DNA from 2 places in the Mycobacterium novum genome. Region 1 is predicted to be linked to the other one. Evidence: riboswitches for the same ligand, from Rfam matches in the RefSeq annotation. Region 1 holds a riboswitch; the other holds the start of a gene.
The links. Region 1 has a riboswitch for S-adenosylmethionine ahead of G6N19_RS21770 (ARPP-1 family domain-containing protein). Riboswitches for the same ligand answer to the same signal wherever they lie in the genome.

Region 1 (7,918 bases):
GACGGTGACGAGCTCGTCTCCTCCGTCAACGGCAAACGGTATGGCATCGGCGAGCTGTCGCTACCGACGTTGGCCGACCTACGAGAGCGGGTAAGAATGGGTGACGCCGGTCGCAGCACTGTCCGCTGCCTGGTCGGTGATTCCCGCGCGCTGCACGCGGATCCGGAGTTTGCCGACGCACTGTTTCAGGTTGCCTCGCAGTTCAATCTGCTAGAGATGGTTTCCCAGCATGTCACCCCCGAGCAGGGCGTGACGCGGTACATCGACGATCCCACCCAGGGCCCGGCGTGTGCGGTCGCCGCCGGCGCCGGCACCATCTACCGCAACTATCTGGTGCCGGTCGGCGACGAGATCGGCCAGGCGCGGGACCGGCAGCTCGACACGCTGGCTGATGTCGGCGTCGCACTGTCCGAGTTGCTGTCGCGGCCGGTGACCGAGCTGTGGGAGATGCGCAACGGCTACGCGCTGTGCACCGTCGAGGGCCTGCGCGCCATCGCTGCTCTGCTGGATCAGGCCGGCGTTGATCAGCGCGATGCTTTGCGCGGCGAGTTGGCGATCGGACTGCACCGCAACGTTGAAGTCACCGACGCGACAGGCGATCCCCGTCGCTCGGTCTCGCAGGCATACTGCTCGGCGCTGCCGGTGGCCTACAGCCGCATCCCGAGCGCGCAGTGGGGGCCGTTCGCCCAGCTGGTGCTGGAGGCCGCCTACGAGGCAACGCTGCTGTCCGCGGCCGAGCAGGCCACCGCGGGCGGCTCGAGCACGGTGCTACTCACGCGAGTCGGGGGTGGTGCATTCGGTAACGCCGCTGAATGGATCGACGCCGCCATCGAGCGGGCCCTGCGGATTGTGGAGCGGGCCGGTCTGGATGTCCGGCTCGTCAGCTACGGCGGCGTGGACCCGTCGATGCAAGCGATCGCGCAGCGATGGGCCTGAATCTGCTCCGCTGGAGTCCACGATGAAGATCACCGACGCCCAGCTGCGAATCTCCGCCAGATCACCATGGCGAAAGTGAAAGATGAGCAGACCGTGGAGGACTCATCACGGTGGTCGAGGCAGTAGACACCGCCGAGGCCGGCCTGCGCGCTGCCGTCGCCGGCTGCCCGGGCAGCCGGCGACACGTGGGACGCGATCGGCGCTGCGCTCGGCACCAGCCGCCAGGCTCCCTACCAGCGGTTTGGGAAGGGCTGACCCCTTCCCACTACGCCACCGCCACACTCGACGCCTGGAATACCTCCGCCGGCATCGGCTGGTGCAGTCGCCAGGTGATCGCCATCGGCTTCTCCCCCTCATGCGAGACGTAGTCGGCCGGGCCCAGAAACACATACGGCGCGGCACCGAGTGCATTGGTTTTGGCGGCGCGCACGAACAGCAGGATGTGCGAACCGTTTTCGCGGTGGTGGATGTAGCGCTGCCCGGTCGGCGAGTTCTCCGAAGTGGTGGATTGCGACTCCCAATGGAACAGCCGGTCGCTGAGCGCGAAGTCGCGGTACATGGTGGTCGGTGAGTAGTCGGTCTCGGATTTCTTCAGCGTGATCAGGAATGCGTCGGTGTTGAGGTCGGGGCGCCACACGACTCCTTCGCGCATGGTGCTCGGAGTGCGGTTCTGGGCGGCGTAGTCCAGCGCAGCGAGGATCTCTTCACGCGAGTAGGTGGCGTGCACCTGTAACGGAACCTCTGCCAAGGACGGGACGAAGCGGCCCAAATCGTAGGTTCTGCGGCGGGCGGCGTCGAAGGCGATATCGATCACCTGGCGCATCTCGTCGCTCACGGGCTCGCCACCTAAGGCGTCGAGTCCAGCTGCAACATCAGGGAATCCGCCGCCGTTGGGGAACAGCGAATAGAACAGCATCGCGGCCAGCCGACGTTCGGCGGGACTGGCCAGGTCGGCGCTTCCATCGAGGATGGTCCGATACGTCTGCCAGCGCAGCCGGTCGTCGGCGTGGGCCAGGGCGCGGACGCGTTTGACCAGATCGGTTTCGCGGGGGCCGGGAGCAGCGGCCTGTTTGCCGGTCTCGCGACACAGTGTGGTCCAGGACCGGTTGTTCTTCAGGATGTCGGGAAGCTCGCGACCGTAAGCGTCGAGGTAGCCGGCCAGCCGGTCACCGGGGGGGGCTCGCACTTCGGAGACCAGTGCCGCCCAGCGCGGCGCCACTTGCTGTTTGATGTTGTCGAGCACCAGTTTCTGCGCGACGCGGTCGAGCACGATCTGACTGCCCGACGGCAGGAACGGAAAACCCTGCTCCACTTGGCGCTGCAGTGCTTTGCCGCCGGTTCCGGTCAGCGCCCGGAAGCGTTGGTCGAAGCGGAACTCGCGGCGCTGGTGGCCGACAAAGTCCAGTGCGGTCAGCACGGTCTTGCCATGGGTGAGCCGCAGCCCGCGCCCGAGCTGTTGCAGAAAGACGGTGGCACTTTCAGTGGGCCGCAAGAACAGCACGGTGTCGACCTCGGGAATATCCAGGCCCTCGTTGAACAGGTCGACGGCGAAGATGATGTTGATGTCGCGGTTGCGCAGCGCCGCCAGGGCGGAGCGACGCTCGTCGGCGGGCGTCTCGGCTGAGACCGCCAGCGCAGGAATGCCCGCGTCGTTGAAGCTGTCGGCCATGTAGCGGGCGTGGTCGACGCTGACGCAGAATCCCAACGCGCGCATGGCCGCAACGTCACCGACTTTGTCGCGCAGTTGTTTGAGCACGATGCGGGTGCGGGCGTCGTTTCCGGTGTAGATCCCGCTGAGGGCAGCCAGGTCGTACCCGCCACGCTTCCACTGCACCGCTTCGAGGTCGGTGTCGTCGTGGATGCCGAAGTAATGAAACGGACACAGCAGGCTCTGTTCCAGGGCTTCCCATAGTCGCAGTTCGGCAGCGATACGGCCCTCGAAGAACGCCCGCACGTCGACACCGTCGGCGCGTTCGGGGGTGGCGGTGAGCCCAAGCAACTCAATCGGTTGTACATGGCCGAGCAGTCGGCGATAGGAGGCGGCTTCGGCGTGGTGGAACTCGTCGACTACGACGACGTCGAAGTGGTCGGGGGCGATGTCGGCCAGCCGGTTCGCCGACAGCGATTGGATGCTGGCGAACACGTGTCGCCACTTGGTCGGCTGCTGGCCGTCGACGAGCAGTTCACCGAAGGTGGCGTCGGTGACGACCTCCCGGTACATGCGCTGAGCTTGGCCGAGGATCTCCTTGCGGTGCGCGACAAACAGCAAGGTCAAGTCGCGGCCATGGACCTCGCGGGCCAGCCGGCGGTAGTCCAGGGCGGCCATCACGGTCTTGCCGGTGCCGGTGGCGGCGACGATCAGGTTGCGGTGCCGATCATGCAAGGTGCGTTCGGCGTCGAGTTGTTCCAGCATCTCGGCTTGAAACGGTTTGGGACGTACCTCCAGACCGGACAAAGTGACGGCCAGTGAGTCACGTTGGCGCTCCCCGGATGCGTTCTGCAGGGCTTGGCGGAGCCGTTCACCGTCCTGGTCGGGGCGATACGGCTCGAAATCACGGTTTTCCCAGTAGGAATCGAACGTCGCCCGGAATTTCTCCAGCAGGTGCGGCGTGCCGATCGCCGACAGCCGCACGTTCCATTCCAGGCCGTCGACCAGGGCAGCGTGCGACAGGTTGCTGGAGCCGACGTAAGCGGTGTGAAAGCCGGTATTGCGGCGCAGCAGCCACGCCTTGGCGTGCAGGCGGGTGATGGTGGTGTCGTAGTTGACCCGCACCTCGGCGCCGAACTCGTTCACCAGGGCATCCAGCGCACGGGCGTCGGTAGCGCCCAGGTAGGTGGTGGTGATGACCCGCAACGGAATGTCGCGTTCACGCAGCTCGGTGAGTTCCTTTTCGAACAGCCGCAGGCCCTGCCATTTGACGAACGCGCACAGCAGATCCACCCGATCCGCGCTGGCCAGCTCGGCGCGCAGCTCGGCCGCCAAGGTCGGCTCACCACGGCCATTGGTCATCAGCGCGGCATCCGAGAACGGGGTGGCCGGGCGAGGGAGTCTGTTGTCGGCCAGGGCCTTAGCGCGACGCACCTCGTCGAGGCGGGTGATCTTGCCAGGGTCGTCCGTGCGCAGGGCGGCGCCGTCGGTGACGGTATCCGGTAGCAACTCCAGGATGCGGTGGGTCAAGTCGACGCGGTCTTCGACGGTGCGGGCCGAGCGCAACGACCGCTCGATGATCGGCGCCAAGTAGCGGGTGATCGTCAGCGCCTGCTCGGCGTCATCGACCGTAGCGAAGTCGGGGCGCAGGTCGGCGTGACGGGCCAGCTGGGTGTGCAGGTGCTCGGTGAGTAGGGATTCGTAGACGCCGGGGTCCATGGCCGGCAGGGTAGCCGATGGAGCCGACATCCATCGGTGGGACGCTACGGCTCAATGCCGATCTCCTCATCCAGTTTCCGCAGCTCATCGAACGCGCGCCGCTGTTGGTCGTGACGGTCCCTCCGGAAGGCCAGCACATCGGTGGCCGACAGCCGGGTATGCGAGCCGACCTTGTGAGCCGGCAGCTTCTGCTCGGCGACCAATTTCATCAGAGTCGGCCTGGAGATGCCGAGCATCTTGGCAGCTGTGGTGGTGGTCAACTCCCGTGGCAACGGTTGGATGGTGATCGTGGAGCCGCGACTCAGCCCGCCAAGGATGTCGCGCATGAGTCCGGCAAGCGCTGTCGGCATCGGCATCAACTGCCCGCCGGCGGGTCCGACCGCAAACTCGATCTCGGTGGCGGCCGATCCCGCTTTGGCAACCGAACTGCACACGGTGCGCGCTTCGGCGATCTCCGCCTCGTCGATGGTCAGGCTCGTCCGGCGGGCCTGTTCCTGTGCAACGCCCATCTTCTCCCGCCTCCGACTGCATGCTCCCGCCAGAATAGACGTTTTCACTTATAAGTGCAATGCATCGAAGTGTCGCTGGCCGCGGCCGCCGCCGATGATCTGAACATGGTGCGCCGGATTCGGGCGGCATTCGAGCCGGGGCCCTCGAGACCCAGCTGATCGAGTTGACCGCCGGGCTGCTGGCCGCCCGCGGTGCAGTTTCGGTCGGCCAACTCGCCACCGAGGTGCATCCACTGCTCGGTCACCGCTGGCGGATAGGTGGGAATCCGCTGACCATCGACGACGTGCGCAGGCAGATCTATTCGCAGTGCGCAATTATGTCCGGGCTGGATCTGATCGATACCAGTGATTGGAGAGTCTGGGCCGTCGGCCCGTCCGCCCGGTCGCTGCTGCCGGGCATCGATGTGTTGGCGGAATATCTCGCCAACCAGTGAGGCCGCCGGTGCGTTGGCTGTGAACGGCAGGGCCTTTCATCGCGCACCGTCACCGATGGATCCGTGGGATCGAGCTGGTCGATCCAATGGTTCTGTCGATCCTGGACGCCATAGTCATCACCTCGCAGGTAGTCGTAGTTCTTCGGTTGCAGCGCGTTAACGCCCGTCCAGCGCGCCGCCCAGCCCGGCACCGAGGCTGGAGGGATCAGCTCTCGCTCCAGCCCTCAGCGAGTTTCTCCCGAATCAGCCGATCGAACTCCGCCAGTGCGCCGCTGCCGACGCGGCGTTTACCCAGCGCCTTGCGGTATTGCTCAGCGAAGCCCTCCCAAGCGTCCGGGACCGTCAGCATGCCGACCAGCACAACCGTGAGCGTGGTCTCCTTCGCGGCGATCGGTCCGTCACCGTAGCGAGTCCAGCCGTGTGTGGACTCCCAGCGAATCAGTTGCGGTGCAGCGGTTTCAGCGAACCGCTGGAATCCGTGCCGCCGCCACGTCGCGGTCCACAACGCGGCGGCGGCATCGGAGACGACGAAGCCGGCCGCCGACACCGGATCCTCGCTGCGGAAGTAATAGGTATCGCGGGCGTCGACAATCAGATCGATCAGCTGCGTCAAGGCCGTGATCGCCGGTGTGGGCTCGCCGGCGTGCAGGGCCTCCACGGCGGCAGTGGCCAGCTGCTTGAAGGTGAACCGCCAGCGGGTGCGCTCCTTCGGCGACACCCGGCGATCCCGGCCCAGATACGCCCCGGCGCGGGCGAGCGCCACGAATTCGGTGACCGCGTCGTGCACCGCCTGCGGGTCGAGCGGCTCAGGCTTTATTGCCGGGCGGATGTCGCCGGCCAGTTCAGTTTCGATGCGCCGCCGCACGTCCGCGGTGCCGCGCCAGTACAGGTTCCACAGCGCCTTGCGCAGCGCCGCGTCGTCATGCCCGGACATGGCTGAAAAGAACTGTTCACGGTTCATCCGGTCGACGGCCACATCAACCACTATTTCAGGAGCGGTCAGAAGCCGTCGGCGGCGCGGTCCAGCACGTTGAAGGCCGCATCGAGGCGCCGCCGCCGCGACGCACCGGGTTCGTGGTTGGCTTCGGCGGCAACGGCATTGATCAGGTCGTCCAGCTCCTCGAGACTCGCCACCAGCAGCGCACCGCTGTCTCCGGCACGGAGGGAGAGTTGGTAGCCGTCCGTGCGCTCGTTTCGTAGCGGGAGGCGATCCCGCTCAAGACCGCGTGCTGGGGATCGGTGCCCCGACGATAGGCGCGGTCACGGGAGGTGCGAAGGGAGGCGGAGACGCGGCGGCCGGCGGCACGATGGCCGCGGTTGCCGTCCTGCTCCCACCGGCCTTGCTCGACGCAGAGCACCGTAATGTCGGCGCCCCTCGTGTGGGCCGAGGATGGTCAAGCGGGCGATCATCCGTGTCTGCCAGCCACCTTCGAGCAAATCACCTTCAAGAAGAACGACTGCGTGGTCGAGCTCGCAGGAATCCGCTTGAGTGCTTCGAACTCGGGCTTCCACTCGGTCGAGCCACCGATGCGCACCGTCGACGCAGCCGGTCCGGATCGTCGTTCCACAGCAGGAACTTGAGGTCCTTGCCGTCGAGGTTGACACGGCCGGCGTTGTGAACGGCTACGCCTTTCATCTTGGACCGGGGCTTGCCGGACTCATGCGATTTGTTCGCCGGAACCCCGTGCCCGAGGTTTCCGATCAGGTACGAGCCGATGGGACGGTGTTGAACCAGTTGGGGCGCTGCCAACATTGGTGTACTCCCGACATGTCGGGCCTCCTTGCGGGAGGCGCTCTTGCCCGCGCCGGTCGGCTGGGGCCGCGTCCTCATCCGAGCCACCCACGAGCGTGGGGTTGGCGTGCCGTCCAGTCGGAGCTTGGCGACGGCCTCTCGTGACGCACCGCTAGTATAACGGGCCGCCCCGACACCGCCCCGGAGGCGCGCCGTCAGGTCCGCTCAGATATTCCCTTCAAAAGCCTTGCCGGCCAGTCGGTTCCCGGCGGCGGCATGGCGTGCATAAGCGAACCCTGGACCGGCGCCTCGTCCCGGTACACCACTAAAGCGCCGGGTATCCGATTTCGCGGCACCGCCACATTCAGGGCGCCGTCCGTGGCGGTGTCATCGACGTCGATGTGCAGGTACAGCGACGATCGGCGTTCCCGATGGCAGCGTTCGATCAGCTCGTCGGCCATGATCTGTCCTTCGTCGCGGTAGCGCGGAATGGCATCGACGTCGCGCGGTTGGCCGCTTTGCTCCATGAGGTACAGCGCCACCACCTGCGGACCGACCACGAACAGCCCAGCGGCCGAGAAGACCGCCGGCAGGCCGGTAAGCATGCCATGCAGGTCAGCATCCCCAAGCGCATTGCTGATCACGTAGTGCAACGCGACACCGCGTCGTTCCAACTCCTGAACGACGACGCCGGCGGTCGCAGCCAGGTAGTCGGCGACGCTCTGCCCCCAAAAGAGTTCCTGGAAGCAGGATTTGTAAACGTCGTCGACCGCAACGGCCGCGATCAACATCAAGTCGCGGTCATCGAGGACGCCGGCCAGCAGTCCCACCCGCTGGCTCAGCGCCGCCACGGATTGTTCTCGCTCAACGTCGGAGAGCGCCTCGAGTTTGTCGGCGCCGGCGACGATGGCGCGGCTCGGCGCGTCCCAGAGGTAGGCCA
Region 2 (7,918 bases), 1.8 Mb from region 1:
TGGCGCCCATGTCGTCGAAGCTGGCGCCCAACGCCAGGAACTCGCCGAGCGAGTCCCACCGCAAGTGGTTCTCCTCCACCAGCTGCTTGACGTGCTTGGGCGCCGAACCGCCGGCGCCGGTCTCATACATGCCGCCGCCGGCCATCAGCGGCACGATCGACAGCATCTTGGCGCTGGTGCCCAGCTCCAGGATCGGGAACAGGTCGGTGAGGTAGTCACGCAGGATGTTGCCGGTCGCGGCGATGGTGTCCTGGCCGCGGATCAGCCGCTCCAGGGTGTAGCGCATCGCCCACACCTGCGGCATGATCTGGATCTCCAGGCCCTCGGTGTCGTGGTCGGCCAGGTAGGCCTTCACCTTCTTGCGCAGCTCGGCCTCGTGCGGACGCTCGGTGTCCAGCCAGAACACCACCGTCATGCCGGAGATCCGCGCGCGCTCCACGGCCAGCTTCACCCAGTCGCGGATGGCGGCGTCGGTGACCGTGCACAGCCGCCAGATGTCACCGGCCTCGACGTTCTGGGTCAGCAGTACCTCACCGGTGTCCAGGTCCACGATGTCGGCGATCCCGGCCTCGGGGACCTCGAAGGTCTTGTCGTGGCTGCCGTATTCCTCGGCCTTCTGTGCCATCAGGCCGACGTTGGGCACGGTGCCCATGGTGGCCGGGTCGAACTGGCCGTGGGTCTTGCAGAAGTTGATCAGCTCCTGGTAGATCCGCGCGAAAGTGGATTCGGGGTTGACCGCCTTGGTGTCCTTGGTCCGCCCGTCGGCGCCGTACATCTTGCCGCCGGCCCGGATCATCGCCGGCATCGAGGCGTCGACGATGACATCCGACGGCGAGTGGAAGTTGGTGATGCCGTTGGCCGAATCCACCATCGCCAGTTCGGGACCCTGCTCGTGGCAGGCGTGCATGTCCTCGATGATCTCTTCGCGCTGGGAGGCCGGCAGCGTCTCGATCTTGTCGTACAGGTCGACCAGGCCGTTGTTGACGTTGACGCCCAGGTCGTCGAAGAGCTTCTGGTGCTTGGCGAATGCGTCCTTATAGAACACCTTGATGGCGTGGCCGAACACGATCGGGTGGCTGACCTTCATCATGGTGGCCTTGACGTGCAGCGAGAACATCACGCCGGTCTTGCGGGCGTCCTCCATCTCCTGTTCGTAGAACTCGCGCAGCGCGCGCACGCTCATGAACATCGAGTCGATGATCATGCCGTCGGACAGCGCAACCTTCTCCTTGAGCACAATCGTCTTGCCGCCCTTGGTTTTCAGCTCCATCTTCACGTCACGGGCGCGGTCCAGCGTCATCGACTTCTCGCCGTGGTAGAAGTCGCCGTGGCGCATGGTGGCCACGTGGGTGCGCGACGCCTGCGACCACTCCCCCATGCTGTGCGGGTGCTTGCGGGCGTACTCCTTGACCGCCTTGGGCGCACGACGGTCGGAGTTTCCTTGGCGCAGAACCGGGTTCACGGCACTGCCCAGACACTTGGCGTAGCGGTCGTGGGTCTGGCGTTCGGCGTCGGTCTTGGGGTCGGCCGGATAGTCCGGCAACGCGAAGCCCTTGCCCTGCAGTTCCTTGATCGCGGCGACCAGCTGCGGCACCGACGCGCTGATGTTGGGCAACTTGATGATCGTGGTGTCGGGAAGTTCGGTCAGCCGCCCGAGTTCGGCCAGGTTGTTGGGCACCCGCTGCTCCTCGGTGAGAACATCGGGGAACTCCGCCAGGATGCGCGCGGCCAGCGAGATGTCACTGGATTTGACGTCGATGCCCGCGGGCTCGGTGAAGGCCTGCACGATCGGCAGGAACGAGTACGTCGCCAGCAGCGGCGCCTCGTCGGTCAGCGTGTAGATGATGGTCGGCTGGTCGGCGCACATGGCTGTTCTCCCGGCGTCAGGGTTCGTATGTCTGTTGTTCCGCGTGGTACACGGCGGCCTCAAGTATCGCGTACCGGCCAACGGCGGCCACCGGCCGGTGAGCAGGTGGCGGCACCTCCGATAGATGCGATAGGCTGCCAAGCGGTCATGAGTGCCAGCGCGAAGCCCCGGCTTGCTGGCCGGCAACCCTCCAACCGCGGTGGGGTGCCCCGGGTGATTGACCGGGTTGAGTAGCCACCGCCGGCTACGCGGCAAGCGCGGGTCCGCCACAACGGGCCCCCCGAGTAGACAGGGGAACCTGATGCGTGCCTCCTTGCGCCGATCAGACCGTTGTTGTCGTCGCTGACACCTCTCCTGCCCCAGCGACAACACTTCTCTTCAGAAAGCATCTATCTATGACCGCCGGTAACAACTGGTCGTTCGAGACCAAGCAGATCCACGTCGGCCACGCCGGTGACCCGGAAACCGGGTCACGCGCCCTGCCGATCTACCAGACCACCTCGTACCTGTTCAGCGACACCGACGAGGCCGCGGCCCGCTTCGCGCTGGCCGAGCCGGGCAACATCTACACCCGGCTGACCAACCCCACCAACGCCGTCATCGAGGAACGCATCGCCGCGCTCGAGGGCGGGGTGGGCGCCACCTTGCTGTCGGCCGGCCAGGCCGCCAGCACGTTCGCGATCTTCAACCTCGCCGGCACCGGCGACCACATCGTGGCCAGCCCGCGACTGTACGGCGGCACCTACAACCTGTTCCGCTACTCGCTGCCCAAGCTGGGCATCGAGGTCAGCTTCGTCGAGGACCCCGACAACCTGGAGTCCTGGGCCGCGGCGGTCCAGCCGAACACCAAGGCGTTCTACGCCGAGAGCATCTCCAACCCCAAGATCGACATCCTCGACACCCCGGGTGTCTCGGCGGTGGCGCACGAGCACGGCGTGCCGCTGATCGTCGACAACACCATCGCCACCCCGTACCTGATCCAGCCGATCAGCCAGGGCGCCGACATCGTGGTGCACTCGGCCACCAAGTACCTGGGCGGCCACGGCACCGCGATCGCCGGCGTGATCGTCGACGGCGGCAACTTCGACTGGACCCAGGGTCGCCACCCCGGGTTCACCACCCCCGACCCCAGCTACAACGGCCTGGTCTACGCCGACCTGGGCCCGCCGGCCTACGCGATCAAGATCCGTGCCCAGCTGATGCGCGACTACGGGTCGGTGGCCTCGCCGTTCAACGCCTTCCTGATCGCCCAGGGCCTGGAAACGCTGAGCCTGCGGGTCGAGCGTCACGTCGCCAACGCCCAGCGGGTCGCGGAATTCCTGGCCGCCCGCGACGACGTGCTGAGCGTCAACTACGCCGGGCTGCCCAGCTCACCGTGGTACGAGCGGGCCCAGCAGCTCGCCCCGAAGGGGGTCGGCGGGGTGCTCTCGTTCGAGGTGGCCGGCGGTATCGAGGCCGGCAAGGCATTCGTCAACGCGCTGCAGCTGCACAGCCACGTCGCCAACATCGGTGACGTGCGCTCGCTGGTGATCCACCCCGCGTCCACCACCCACAGCCAGCTCTCCGGAGACGAATTGCTGTCCACCGGCGTCACCCCGGGCCTGGTCCGGCTGGCGGTCGGCATCGAAGGCATCGATGACATCTTGGCCGACCTGGAACTCGGGTTCGCCGCAGCCGCAACACAGCTCGGCGAATCGTCTGCGCTGGCGGCTCGTTGAGGCGGTTGTCAAAGAGGCCACGGTGACGATTTCGGAATTCTCGACCCACGTGCTGCCCGCCGAGGGAGAGACCGGCACGGTCGGCATCGGCCCGCTGCGCTTGGAGAGCGGAGCGGTGCTCGATGACGTCCATATCGCCGTGCAGCGCTGGGGCAAGCTGTCGCCGCGTCGCGACAACGTCGTCATGGTGCTGCACGCGCTGACCGGGGACTCCCATGTCACCGGGCCGGCCGGGCCCGGACATCCCACCGCGGGCTGGTGGGACGGGATCGTCGGGCCCGGCGCCCCGATCGACACCTCCCGCTGGTGCGCGGTGGCCACCAACGCCCTGGGCGGCTGCCGCGGATCGACCGGCCCGGGTTCGCTGGCCCGCGACGGGAAACCCTGGGGCTCACGGTTTCCCGCCATCTCGATTCGCGATCAGGTGGAAGCCGACATCGCCGCCCTGGCCGCGCTCGGCATCACCGAGGTGGCCGCGGTGGTGGGCGGTTCGATGGGCGGCGCCCGCGGGCTGGAGTGGATGATCGGCCACCCGGACCGGGTGCGCGCCGGCCTGCTGCTGGCCGTCGGCGCCCGGGCGACCGCCGACCAGATCGGCACCCAGAGCACCCAGATCGCCGCGATCAAGGCCGACCCGGACTGGTGCGGCGGCGACTACCACGGCACCGGCCGCAGTCCCGAGAGCGGGCTGGCGATCGCCCGGCGCATCGCGCACCTGACCTACCGCGGCGAGGCCGAACTCGACCGGCGATTCGGCAACAGAGCGCAGGCCGAGGAAGACCCAGCGGACCCGCGTTACGCGGTGGAGAGCTACCTGGGCCACCAGGGCGGCAAGCTGGTGGCGCGGTTCGACGCCGGCAGTTACGTCACGCTGACCGAATCGCTGTCCGGCTTCGACGTGGGCCGCGGCAGGGGCGGGGTCGCCGCCGCCCTGCGCGACTGCCCGGTACCGGCCGTGGTCGCCGGGATCACCTCCGACCGGCTGTATCCGCTGCGCCTGCAGGCCGAGCTGGCCGAGCTGCTACCCGGCTGCGCGCGCCTGCAAGTGGTCGAGTCCGACTACGGCCACGACGGCTTCCTGCTGGAGACCGACCGCGTCGGAGAATTGATCCGCCAGACCCTGGACTTGGCGGACTCGGCGGGGGTGCACCGGCGGTGAACCGGTCGCGGCAGCCCCGGCACGATCGATCGCTGTCGTTCGGCTCGCAGGCGGCCGCCTACGAACGGGGCCGCCCGTCCTACCCGCCGGAGGCGATCGACTGGCTGCTGCCACCGGACGCCGCCGACGTGCTGGATCTGGGTGCCGGCACCGGCAAGCTCACCACCCGGCTGGTCGAGCGCGGCCTGAACGTGGTGGCCGTCGACCCGATCGCCGAGATGCTCGAAGTGCTGCAGACCTCGCTGCCGCAGACCCCGGCCCTGCTGGGCACCGCCGAGCAGATCCCGCTGCCCGATGACAGCGTCGACGCCGTGCTGGTGGCGCAGGCCTGGCACTGGTTCGACCCGGCACGGGCCATCCCCGAGCTGATCCGGGTGCTGCGCCCGGGCGGCCGGCTGGGCCTGGTGTGGAACACCCGCGACGAGCGGCTGGGCTGGGTCAAGGAACTCGGCGAGATCATCGGCCGCGAAGACGCCCGCGACGCCGTCGACGGCGGCGTGACACTGCCGGCGCCGTTCGGTGCGATCGAACACCACCAGCTGGAGTGGACCAACTACCTGACTCCCCAGGCGCTGATCGACCTGGTCGCCTCCCGCAGCTACTGCATCACCTCACCGGACGCAGTGCGCACCAAGACGCTGGATCAGGTCCGCCACCTGCTGGCCACCCATCCGGCGCTGGTCGGTTCGACCGGGCTGGCGCTGCCCTACATCACGGTGTGCGTGCGGGCCACGCTGGACCCGTCGTAGGCAAACCGTGACCCGGCCGACTCGTCGGCGTTATCCCTTTGATGCAGAATTTCAACCACCAGTCCCCGTGCCGCTCGGCGCCGGGCAGATAGACGGGGGAGATAATGCGACGCTTCGTGGCCCTGACCGGCCTGGGGATATGTGCCGGCCTGATCGGCGCCGCGGCGCCGGCGCAGGCGAGTCCGATCGACACCTCGTTCTTGTCCGATCTTGCCGGGGCGGGCGTGCCCGTCGGTGACCCGGCCGCGACCGCGGAGCTGGGCCAGTCCGTCTGCCCGATGCTGACCGAGCCGGCCGGCACCGCGGCCTCGGTGGCCTCCCCGGTCACCGCACTGGGCGGCGGGCCCGCCATGTCGCCGGAGATGGCGCAGCTGTTCACCGAGATCGCGGTGCAGGCCTATTGCCCGCAGATGCTGGCGCAGCTGGCCAGCGGCCAGCTTCCGGAACTGCCGCAGATCCCGGGGATGTCGGTCGGCATCCCCGGTCTGACCGGGGGCATCCCGGCGATTCCGGCGATTCCGGTCATCCCCGCCGCCTAACTGGTTCCCAGCGGGTCGACGGTCGCGGCGATATAGACCATCGCCGTGGCGGCCGTCGTCATCGTCGCGAAGTCCAGTCCCCGGTCCCGCAGCACCAGCAGCCCGGCCCGCTCCTCGGACAACACCAGCCGCAGCGCGGCGGCCACCGCGGTGCCGATCCCGATCAGCAGGGCGCCGCGACGCCAGAAGTTCGCGCCGGCCAACACGAACGCCGCCACGAAGATCAGCCCGACCAGCATGATCGGCCACTGGGCGGCGACCAGCCGGCGGACGTCCGCGCGCGTCACAGTCCGCTCTCGACCCGCTCGACGACGTTGGTCAGCAGGAAGGCCCGGGTCAGCGGGCCGACCCCGCCGGGGTTGGGCGACACGTGACCGGCCACCTCCCACACGTCCGGATGCACGTCGCCGACCAGTCCGGCATCGGTGCGGCTGACGCCGACGTCGACGACGGCCGCCCCGGGACGCACCATGTCCGCGGTGAGCAGATGCGGCACCCCGACACCGGCGACGATGATGTCGGCCTGGCGAGTGAGCTCCGGCAGGTTGCGGGTTCCGGTGTGACACAACGTCACCGTGGCGTTCTCCGACCGGCGGGTCAGCAGCAGGCCCAGCGGGCGCCCGACGGTCACCCCGCGGCCGATCACCACCACGTGGGCGCCGGCGATCGGCACGTCGTAGCGGCGCAGCAGGTGCACGATCCCGCGCGGCGTGCACGGCAGCGCCGCCGGGGTTCCCAGCACCAGCCGGCCCAGGTTCGTCGGGTGCAGCCCGTCGGCGTCCTTGGCCGGGTCGACGCGTTCCAGCGCGGCGTTCTCGTCGAGATGGCGGGGCAGCGGCAGCTGCACGATGTAACCGGTGCACTCCGGGTTGGCGTTGAGCTCGTCGATGGTGTCGTCGAGCTGCGCCGCGCTGACGTCGGCCGGCAGGTCGCGGCGGAGCGAGGTGATGCCGACCTTGGCGCAGTCGGCGTGCTTGCCGCGCACGTAGGCGTGCGAGCCCGGGTCGTCGCCGACCAAAATGGTGCCCAGCCCCGGAATGCGGCCCGCCCGGGCGAGGTTGTCCACCCGGGCTTTGAGGTCGACGAAGATCTCGTCGCGCGTGGCCTTGCCGTCCAACGTGATCGCACCCACGCCGGACATTGTGACATTCCCCGCCGGATCCGACGTCACCGTCGGGGTTAAGCTCCGGGAATGCCTGCTGCTCCCGACGTCTTCAGTCCGGCCAAGCTCGGCCCGATCACGCTGCGCAATCGGGTCATCAAGGCCGCCACCTTCGAGAACCGCACCCCCGACGCGCTGGTCTCCGACGACCTGATCACCTACCACCGGCTGCCGGCCGCCGGCGGGGTGGGCATGACCACCGTCGCCTACTGCGCGGTCTCCCGCGGCGGCCGCACCTCCGACGACGGACTGTGGATGCGCCCGGAGGCCCTGCCCGGGCTGCGCCGGCTCACCGAGGCCGTACACGCCGAGGGTGCGGCGGTCAGCGCGCAGATCGGCCACGCCGGCCCGGTCGCCGACGCCCGCTCCAACAAGGCCCGCGCGCTGGCGCCGGTACGGTTCTTCAACCCGATCGGCATGAGGTTCGCCAAGAAGGCCACCCGCGACGACATCGACGCAGTCATCGCCCAGCACGCCGACGCCGCCCGCTGCGCCGTCGACGCCGGCTTCGACGCCGTCGAGATCCACCTCGGTCACAACTATCTGGCCAGCTCGTTCCTGTCGCCGCTGATCAACCGCCGCTCCGACGAGTTCGGCGGCTCGCTGGGCAACCGGGCCAAGGTGGCCCGCGGAATCGTGCAGGCGGTCCGCCAGGCCGTCGAGAAGGACGGCGCCGGCCAGATCGCCGTGACGGCGAAGCTCAACATGTCCGACGGGGTGCGCG

Region 2: it holds a riboswitch for S-adenosylmethionine, as region 1 does, so the genes downstream of both, G6N19_RS14310 (bifunctional o-acetylhomoserine/o-acetylserine sulfhydrylase) here and G6N19_RS21770 (ARPP-1 family domain-containing protein) in region 1, are expected to answer to the same signal.

What each region holds. Positions count from the first base shown of each region.
Region 1 is NZ_AP022562.1:1,305,486-1,313,403, forward strand. Features, by position in the region: gene G6N19_RS06005 (hypothetical protein) at 1-936, shown strand, start outside; partial or broken gene G6N19_RS21145 (hypothetical protein) at 1,038-1,191, shown strand; gene G6N19_RS06010 (DUF3427 domain-containing protein) at 1,202-4,303, opposite strand; gene G6N19_RS06015 (helix-turn-helix domain-containing protein) at 4,348-4,812, opposite strand; gene G6N19_RS06020 (hypothetical protein) at 4,977-5,246, shown strand; partial or broken gene G6N19_RS21680 (hypothetical protein) at 5,752-6,234, opposite strand; gene G6N19_RS21540 (hypothetical protein) at 6,246-6,380, opposite strand; gene G6N19_RS21770 (ARPP-1 family domain-containing protein) at 6,350-6,604, opposite strand; SAM riboswitch class IV at 7,034-7,145, opposite strand; gene G6N19_RS06030 (hypothetical protein) at 7,194-7,918, opposite strand, start outside.
Region 2 is NZ_AP022562.1:3,084,594-3,092,511, reverse strand. Features, by position in the region: gene G6N19_RS14315 (NADP-dependent isocitrate dehydrogenase) at 1-1,867, opposite strand, end outside; SAM riboswitch class IV at 2,011-2,131, shown strand; gene G6N19_RS14310 (bifunctional o-acetylhomoserine/o-acetylserine sulfhydrylase) at 2,263-3,585, shown strand; gene metX (homoserine O-acetyltransferase MetX) at 3,608-4,744, shown strand; gene G6N19_RS14300 (class I SAM-dependent methyltransferase) at 4,741-5,493, shown strand; gene G6N19_RS14295 (DUF732 domain-containing protein) at 5,598-6,032, shown strand; gene G6N19_RS14290 (DUF3017 domain-containing protein) at 6,029-6,271, opposite strand; gene G6N19_RS14285 (bifunctional methylenetetrahydrofolate dehydrogenase/methenyltetrahydrofolate cyclohydrolase) at 6,316-7,164, opposite strand; gene G6N19_RS14280 (NADH:flavin oxidoreductase) at 7,225-7,918, shown strand, end outside.